Regions from separate parts of the Streptomyces sp. NBC_01003 genome, predicted to be linked through region 3. Evidence: riboswitches for the same ligand, from Rfam matches in the RefSeq annotation. Region 3 holds a riboswitch; each other region holds the start of a gene.

Region 1 (2,254 bases), 2.5 Mb from region 3:
GGGGACGGGGTGTCCGTCCCCTCCTGTGCCCGCGTGAGTGAGCGCCGCACCAGACGCGGCAGTACGCCCCACAGGCCCGCACAGACCGCGAACGTGCCCGCCCCAGCCGCGATGCCCGCCGCCCGGCCCGCGGTGACGTCCACGACGAGCAGCACGGACCCGGTCAGGGCGAGCATCAGAACGCCCAGGCCGGCCGCGGCGAGCCGCGAGGACACCTGCACGATCTGGGGCTTGGCACCCCGCCCGAACAGCTCGCGGTGCAGCGCCGCGGGCGCCGTGAACAGCGCGGCGGCGAGCACCGCGAGCAGCAGTGTCGCGATGTACGTCGCGCGCTGCACGCCGTCCAGCGTCGGGAACCTTGGAGTGAACGCCAGCGTCAGCAGGAACGCGAAGAGGATCTGCACGCCCGTCTGGGTGACTCTCAGCTCCTGGAGCAGCTCGCCGAAGTTCCGGTCCGCGCGCTCCAGCGGCGTCTCGTGCCGGTCCTGCCCCACGCTCCTTGGACCTGAGTTGCGTGGGGCGTCCTCGTCGCCGGCCGGTCGGTCCTCGTCCATACGACCACGAGTACCCCATCGCGCGGTTCCGAGACGGCCGGGGCAGGCGCGTGCACCTGGTGACGACTGACGGGCCCCCAGGTCCCCGAGGACCCGTCAGGTGGCGCTACCGCACGCGCCCGTACCAGACGCTCTTCGTCCAGATCCGCTGGAGCCGTACCACGTCACCGGTCTTCGGCGAGTGCCAGATCTTTCCCTTCCCGGCGTAGATGCCGACGTGGTAGACGCCGCGGCCTGAATGGAAGAAGACCAGGTCACCGCGTTTGCGATGGGACGCGGAGACATGGCGGGTCTTGTTGTACTGCTGGGCGGCGGTACGGGGCAGCCTCTTGCCCACACGCTTGAACGAGTAGGCCGTCAGGCCCGAGCAGTCGAACCTGTGCGGTCCTGAGGCGCCCCACTGGTAGGGGCTTCCCTTCCTCGAGGCCGCGATCTGGAGGGCCTTCGTCGCAGGCGGCGAGGCCTCCGCTTCGGGCGTGGCTCCTGGGACCAGCAGGCTGCCGCCCGCTACGGCGAGCGTGAGGGCCGAGGCGGTGCCGGCCCGGGTCAGCAGCGACGGGACACGATTGAGCGCAGTCATGCGCAACCCTTCGTCAGCCGCCTGTGAAGGATGACCTGTCGGATTCGGGCTGGCGAAGTTGCCCGGCCGCGAAGTGCGGCTTCACCCCAAGGGCCGGCCCGGAAAACAGCTCCGGCGGCCCGTCGTGCTTGGGTCCTCCACTCCTGCCGATCCACTTCTGTCGACCTGGCATCCGTACGGCGGCAGGACTCGGCGTCCGCACGGACCGCCCCGCCGCGGCGGCGGGGGCTTGTCGTCGGAAGGGATCTTCACGCACAAACGGCGCGAACGCAGAGCCGAATCGGCGTTGTGTGAGTGTCCTCACGAGTGATCCAATCGGGTGGACAGCACACTTCTCCCCCCCGGTGCGGGGGTCCCAACGAGCCCCGCACCAGCAGCGGAAGGCGGAATTCCCGACTTCGCGTAGGCGTTCCGCGCAACTTTTCCGGTTCGCATGTGCGAGTACCGGCTACGCCGTATGTGGGTACCTCTTCTGGTCCGTTTCGACCCCGGCCCGGACGGTTCGGATCGATCGCTTCGGTCTTGAACGGGCCGTCAATTGACCGACTCCGGCGGCACTGTGACCCGTTGTGACCTCCTTTCTCCGTCCAGGACCCGCAAAGCCCGAGCCAGCGTCGTCGCGTGGAGCTCGGTCTCGCCTCGCTGATGCATGAGCGTCAGGGCGTCCCTGAGCGCCGTCGCCCCGCCGACGAGCGCTTGCGCGGCCCGCAGTCCGCCATACGTGTGGTCGCTCCTGGCCGGGTTGATCCTTCCGAGCAGGTCGACCACTTCCAGATAGCGGTCGAGGAGTTCGCACTCGGCGCGCGTCAGCGCGGGCAGCGGGGGCAGCTCGGGCGGCAGCATCGCCGGGTCACCTGGCGCCGTGGGCCGAACCGGACAGCTTGCGGTTCTCGATGACCCGGTCCACGAGCCCGTACTCCACGGCGTCCTGGGCCCGAAAGATCTTGTCCCGCTCGATGTCGGCGCCGATGCGCTCTCGGCTCTGCCCGGTGTGCCGCGCGAGCAGTTCCTCCAGCTGGGCGCGCATGCGCACCAGTTCACGGGCCTGGATCTCCAGGTCGGTCGGCTGGCCCTGTGCGGGCTCGGGCAGCCCCGGCTGATGGATCACCACACGCGCGCC
Region 2 (2,254 bases), 3.5 Mb from region 3:
GCCGCCGCTGAGTGATCTCGATTCGTTTGCCACGACCACACATCTTTCACCCTGCGATGTGACCTACGCGACCGTAGGAAGGGGTTGACGGGTGGTGATATAGCCCACCCGGTCAGTTTCGCGATTTCAGGAATACGACGGGACACGGCGGAGGGCACGACGAAGGGGCGGGCCCGGAACCGGACCCGCCCTTCACCTCACGTCTCGACGAGACACCTTCACGTCACACCGTCAGGGTCGGAGCGACGTCACATCGTCGGAGTCAGAGCGAGACCCCGTGCGCACGGAGGTACGCGATCGGATCCACGTCCGAGCCGTAGCTCGGGGTGGTGCGGATCTCGAAGTGCAGGTGCGGTCCCGTGACGTTGCCGGTCGCGCCGGAGAGGCCGATCTGCTGGCCCCCGGTCACGGTCTGCCCGGACGAGACGGACAGGGACGACATGTGGGCGTACTGCGAGTACTTGCCGTCGGCGTGCTGGATGACGACCTCGTTGCCGTACGCGCCGTCAAGACCGGCCGACACGACGGTGCCCGCGGCTATGGCCTTGAGCGGGGTGCCCGTCGGGACCACGAAGTCGACACCGGTGTGGTAGCCGCTGGACCACATGCTGCCCGCGGTCTTGTACGCCGTGCCCACGGAGGCGCTCTGGACGGGCAGCACATAGCCGGAGCCGGTAGCGGCCTTGGGCGCGGAAGCCTGCGTGGCGGTGGCAGAGGACTTCGCGGCGGGGGCCGCGGCCTTCTGGCCGATCGTCAGCTTCAGGCCCGGGCGGATCAGGGACGGGTCGCTGCCGACGGCCGAGCGGTTGTCGGAGTAGAGCTTCTTCCAGCCGCCGCTGACGTGCTGCGCGTCGGCGATCTTCGAAAGGGTGTCCCCGCCCTTGACGACGTAGGTCTTGGCAGCGGCGGGAGCGGCCGCGGCCTTGACGACCGAGTGGGCGGCCGCGGGGGTCGCGGCGTGGGCGCCGGCGGCACCCACCAGCGGCAGCGCGAGCGCGGCGCCGCCCACTCCGGCAACGACGATCGTGCGTGCGAAGCCCTGGGACTTGGGACGGCGGTGCTTACCCTTCGCGGGCATGGGAATTTCCTCTCCGTCGCCTGCGAGGTGAGCTGTCGGGTTCGGGCTGGAGCTGCCCGGCCGCGCCCCTTTCGGGCACGGCTTCACCCCGAGCCGTTTCCGGTGTTCCGGAAACGGCGGTCCACCTGGGTCCCCCGCTCCTGCCGAGCACGGATCGATGTGCGGATTCCGGGCGGCGGCAGGATTAGGCGGTCCGTCCGGATTGCGCTGAACGTAAGCGAGCGGGGAGCGCGGGGACAAGCCGCGAATTCCCCTGGCCATTCCGGTTCTTGATCCTTGAATGATCCTTTTCGGAAAAGGCGGTCACGCTCCGTCGATTCACGATCTTTGCAACTGCGATACCTGCTGGGAATTCATTCCGCCCCGCCGCCACGGACGGTCACCGCTATGACCCTGCTCACCCATCGGCCACCATATGGCCTCATTTCAGGGTTAGTTATTCCGTAAGGCGCGATTGCCTACCTTCAGGCTTATTTCGGGCATTTGGCATGAAATCACCAGCCTCCTCTCGCATGGTTGCCCCTGGCAGCCATGTCGTATCGTCGAAGTCGCCCGCAGGCGAGCAGCGCCGCGGCCGACCGGGAGGAGCCCCCGTGACGCAGCAGGTCCCGTCCACCGAGCCCGAGTTGGCCGGAGTGCGCAACTTCCGCGATGTGGGTGGCCTCCCGACCGTGGACGGCCGTCGGGTCAGGCAGGGCGTGCTGTTCCGGAGCGGTCACCTCGCGCACGCCACGGATGAGGACGCCGCGTTCCTCTCCTCGCTCGGGCTGCACACGATCTTCGACTTCCGCAACGCCGCCGACCAGCGCCTCGAAGGCCCTGACGTCACGCTGCCCGGCGTGCGGAACGTGAACCTGCCGCTGACCGACCCCGCGGACGGCGCCGAGTTCTGGCAGATGGTGCGCGACGGCAATCTCGACGAGCTGCGCGCCGCCCTCTCCGAGGGCCAGGCCGCGAACCGCATGATCACGTCGTACCGGACGATCATCGCGGAGCGCACCGCCGAGCACAGCCAGGTGCTGCACTCCCTCGCCGAGGACAGCGTGCCCGCGCTCATGCACTGCGCGGCCGGCAAGGACCGCGCGGGCCTCTCGATAGCGGTCACGCTCCTGGCCGTGGGTGTGGAGCGCGACGCCATCGAGGCGGACTACCTGGAGTCGAACGCGGCACACCGCC
Region 3 (2,254 bases):
TATCCGGCTCCGGGCATCGCCCTGCCGACCGACCGGCCCGTGGACAAAACCGAGAGCGAATTGTTTCCGAACGGAACAAAAAGTCTCGGCCGACAACGGACGAAAGCCCAGGACCCCTCACACACCAAAGCCCCGCCCCGGGCGCGACGGGGGAATGCGCACCCGGGGCGGGGGGTCCTTGGGGGAAACCTGGCGTGGTACCGGCCGTCCGCCGAAAGCCGGTACCCGAGCAGCCTGGGGCCGCCTCCATTACCTACTTGAGGTGGAGCTGCTGGCCCGGGTAGATCAGGTCGGCGTCCTCGACGATGTCCTTGTTCAGCTTGAAGAGCTTCGCCCAGCCGCCCTTGGTGCCGTGCTCCTCGGCGATGGTGCTGAGCGTGTCGCCGGCCTTCACCTTGTACTCGCCGTCACCCTTCTTGACCTTCTTGCCGGTCGGGGTCTCGACGGTCTTCTTCGACTCCTGCTTCGCGGCAGGCGCCGTGCGCTCCTGGCTGCGGGTGGTCGGCTGCTCGGCCTTGCGCTCCGGCTGCGGGGTGGCGGCCGGGGCGGAGCCGGTCGAGGCGGCGGACAGACCCACGCCGCAGCTCGGCCAGGCACCCTTGCCCTGGCTGGCCAGGACCTTCTCGGCGACGGCTATCTGCTGCGCCTTGGAGGCCTTGTCGGCGGTGGAGGCGTACGCGGTGCCGCCGTACGCGGCCCACGTGGACGAGGAGAACTGGAGGCCGCCGTAGTAGCCGTTGCCCGTGTTGATCGACCAGTTGCCGCCGGCCTCGCACTGCGCGACCGCGTCCCACTCGGAGGCGGTGGCGGCGGAGGCGCCGGTGGCACCCATCAGCGGGACGGCGACAGCGGCACCGGCGACACCGGCGAGCGTGGCGACGCGAACGGCCTTGGACGGGCGGCGGTGCTTGCCCTTGCTGGAAAACAGCATCGAGAGATCCCCTCACCGACGCCTACGAGGTGAGCTGTCGGGTTCGGGCCGGATGAGTGCCCGGTCGCACGTCCTGCGTGCGACTTAACCCCAAGCCGGTCGTTCGGCCGTCTCTCAACGGCCGGGGCCGGCACTTACCTTGGGTCCCCCGCTCCTGCCTACGGCGCTTACGCGACGACTGTTCCCGTACGGACATTGGCAGGATTCGGCGTGACATCCGACGGGGCCCGCTGTGGCGAGCGGTGATGACCGTAAGCAGTGGATCGCCTGAATTTCAAAGACGATCAGGGCCTTTGAGACCCATCTCTCACTCTCACCAAAGCGGACATTCAGCCCGAACTGCCGCTACTTTTCGCCCGATTCGAGCCCAAGATCCAGACTCTGACCAGGAAGGATGAGGTCCGGGTCGGCACCCACCGTCTTCTTGTTCTCGGCATACAGAGCGGCCCATCCGCCGTCCACGTCATGGGTGTCGGCGATGTCCCAGAGGTTGTCGCCGGCGCGCACGGTGTAGGCGCCTTCGTCCTGATTGGCCTGCTTACGTCCGCTTTCATCGCCGCGTGAGGCGTGGCGGCCCGAGCCGTCGTCGGCGCGCAAGGAGTCTGCGGTGTCGTCCGCGGCGGCGTCGCCGCGGTGTCGGCCGGAGGCGGGCGGGGTGGCCGCGTCCGAGTCGGCGGAGGTCTCCGGCGAGGGTGTCGCGGGAGTCGAAGTCGAGCCGTCCCGCTCGGACTTGTCACCCTTGGAGTCATCCGAGGTGTTACCTGCGGTATCACCCGACTTGTCATGATTCTTCTCTCGGGAGTCGTCCTTCGCGCCCGAGGAAGCGGAGTCCGACGGCTCGCCGCTCGCGTCCTCCTTCGCGGCGTCGTCGCTCCCGGAGTCACCGGCCGACGGGGTCGGCAGGGCCGCCCCGGGGTCGACGTCGGCGGCGGCGTCGTCCGCCGTGAGTCCCGAGGTGACCGAGCAGACCGGCCACGCCCTCGGGCCCTGGTCGGCGAGGACCTTCTCGGCGACGGCGATCTGCTGCGAGCGGCTGGCCTGGTCGGCGCGCGGCGCGAAGTCGAGGCCGCCGTAGTTCTCCCAGGTCTCCTGGGAGAACTGGAGCCCGCCGTAGTAGCCGTTGCCCGGATCGGCGCTCCAGGAGCCGCCGCTCTCACACTCGGCGAGCTTGTCCCAGGTGGCCGTCGACGCGGCGCTCGCGCTGGTCGCGCCGAGCAGAGGGATCGCGATGGCGGAGCCGGCCACTCCCGCGGCGACGATGAGCGCGGGAGCCTGGCGGGGGCGACGGTGACGACCGTTCCCGGTGAGCATGGAGGCGCCTTT

The links. A riboswitch is a leader RNA that binds a small molecule or an ion and turns the genes downstream of it on or off. The one in region 3 is predicted to bind cyclic di-AMP.
Region 1: it holds a riboswitch for cyclic di-AMP, as region 3 does, so the genes downstream of both, OG698_RS38675 (C40 family peptidase) here and OG698_RS27375 (transglycosylase family protein) in region 3, are expected to answer to the same signal.
Region 2: it holds a riboswitch for cyclic di-AMP, as region 3 does, so the genes downstream of both, OG698_RS11445 (LysM peptidoglycan-binding domain-containing M23 family metallopeptidase) here and OG698_RS27375 (transglycosylase family protein) in region 3, are expected to answer to the same signal.

The regions. Positions count from the first base shown of each region.
Region 1 is NZ_CP108707.1:8,461,302-8,463,555, forward strand. Features, by position in the region: gene OG698_RS38670 (DUF6328 family protein) at 1-554, opposite strand, end outside; gene OG698_RS38675 (C40 family peptidase) at 661-1,134, opposite strand; cyclic di-AMP (ydaO/yuaA leader) riboswitch at 1,138-1,339, opposite strand; gene OG698_RS38680 (hypothetical protein) at 1,669-1,977, opposite strand; gene OG698_RS38685 (ATP-dependent Clp protease proteolytic subunit) at 1,985-2,254, opposite strand, start outside.
Region 2 is NZ_CP108707.1:2,456,709-2,458,962, forward strand. Features, by position in the region: gene OG698_RS11440 (SGNH/GDSL hydrolase family protein) at 1-33, opposite strand, end outside; gene OG698_RS11445 (LysM peptidoglycan-binding domain-containing M23 family metallopeptidase) at 263-1,078, opposite strand; cyclic di-AMP (ydaO/yuaA leader) riboswitch at 1,081-1,263, opposite strand; gene OG698_RS11450 (tyrosine-protein phosphatase) at 1,672-2,254, shown strand, end outside.
Region 3 is NZ_CP108707.1:5,975,556-5,977,809, reverse strand. Features, by position in the region: gene OG698_RS27375 (transglycosylase family protein) at 254-931, opposite strand; cyclic di-AMP (ydaO/yuaA leader) riboswitch at 936-1,152, opposite strand; gene OG698_RS27370 (transglycosylase family protein) at 1,277-2,242, opposite strand.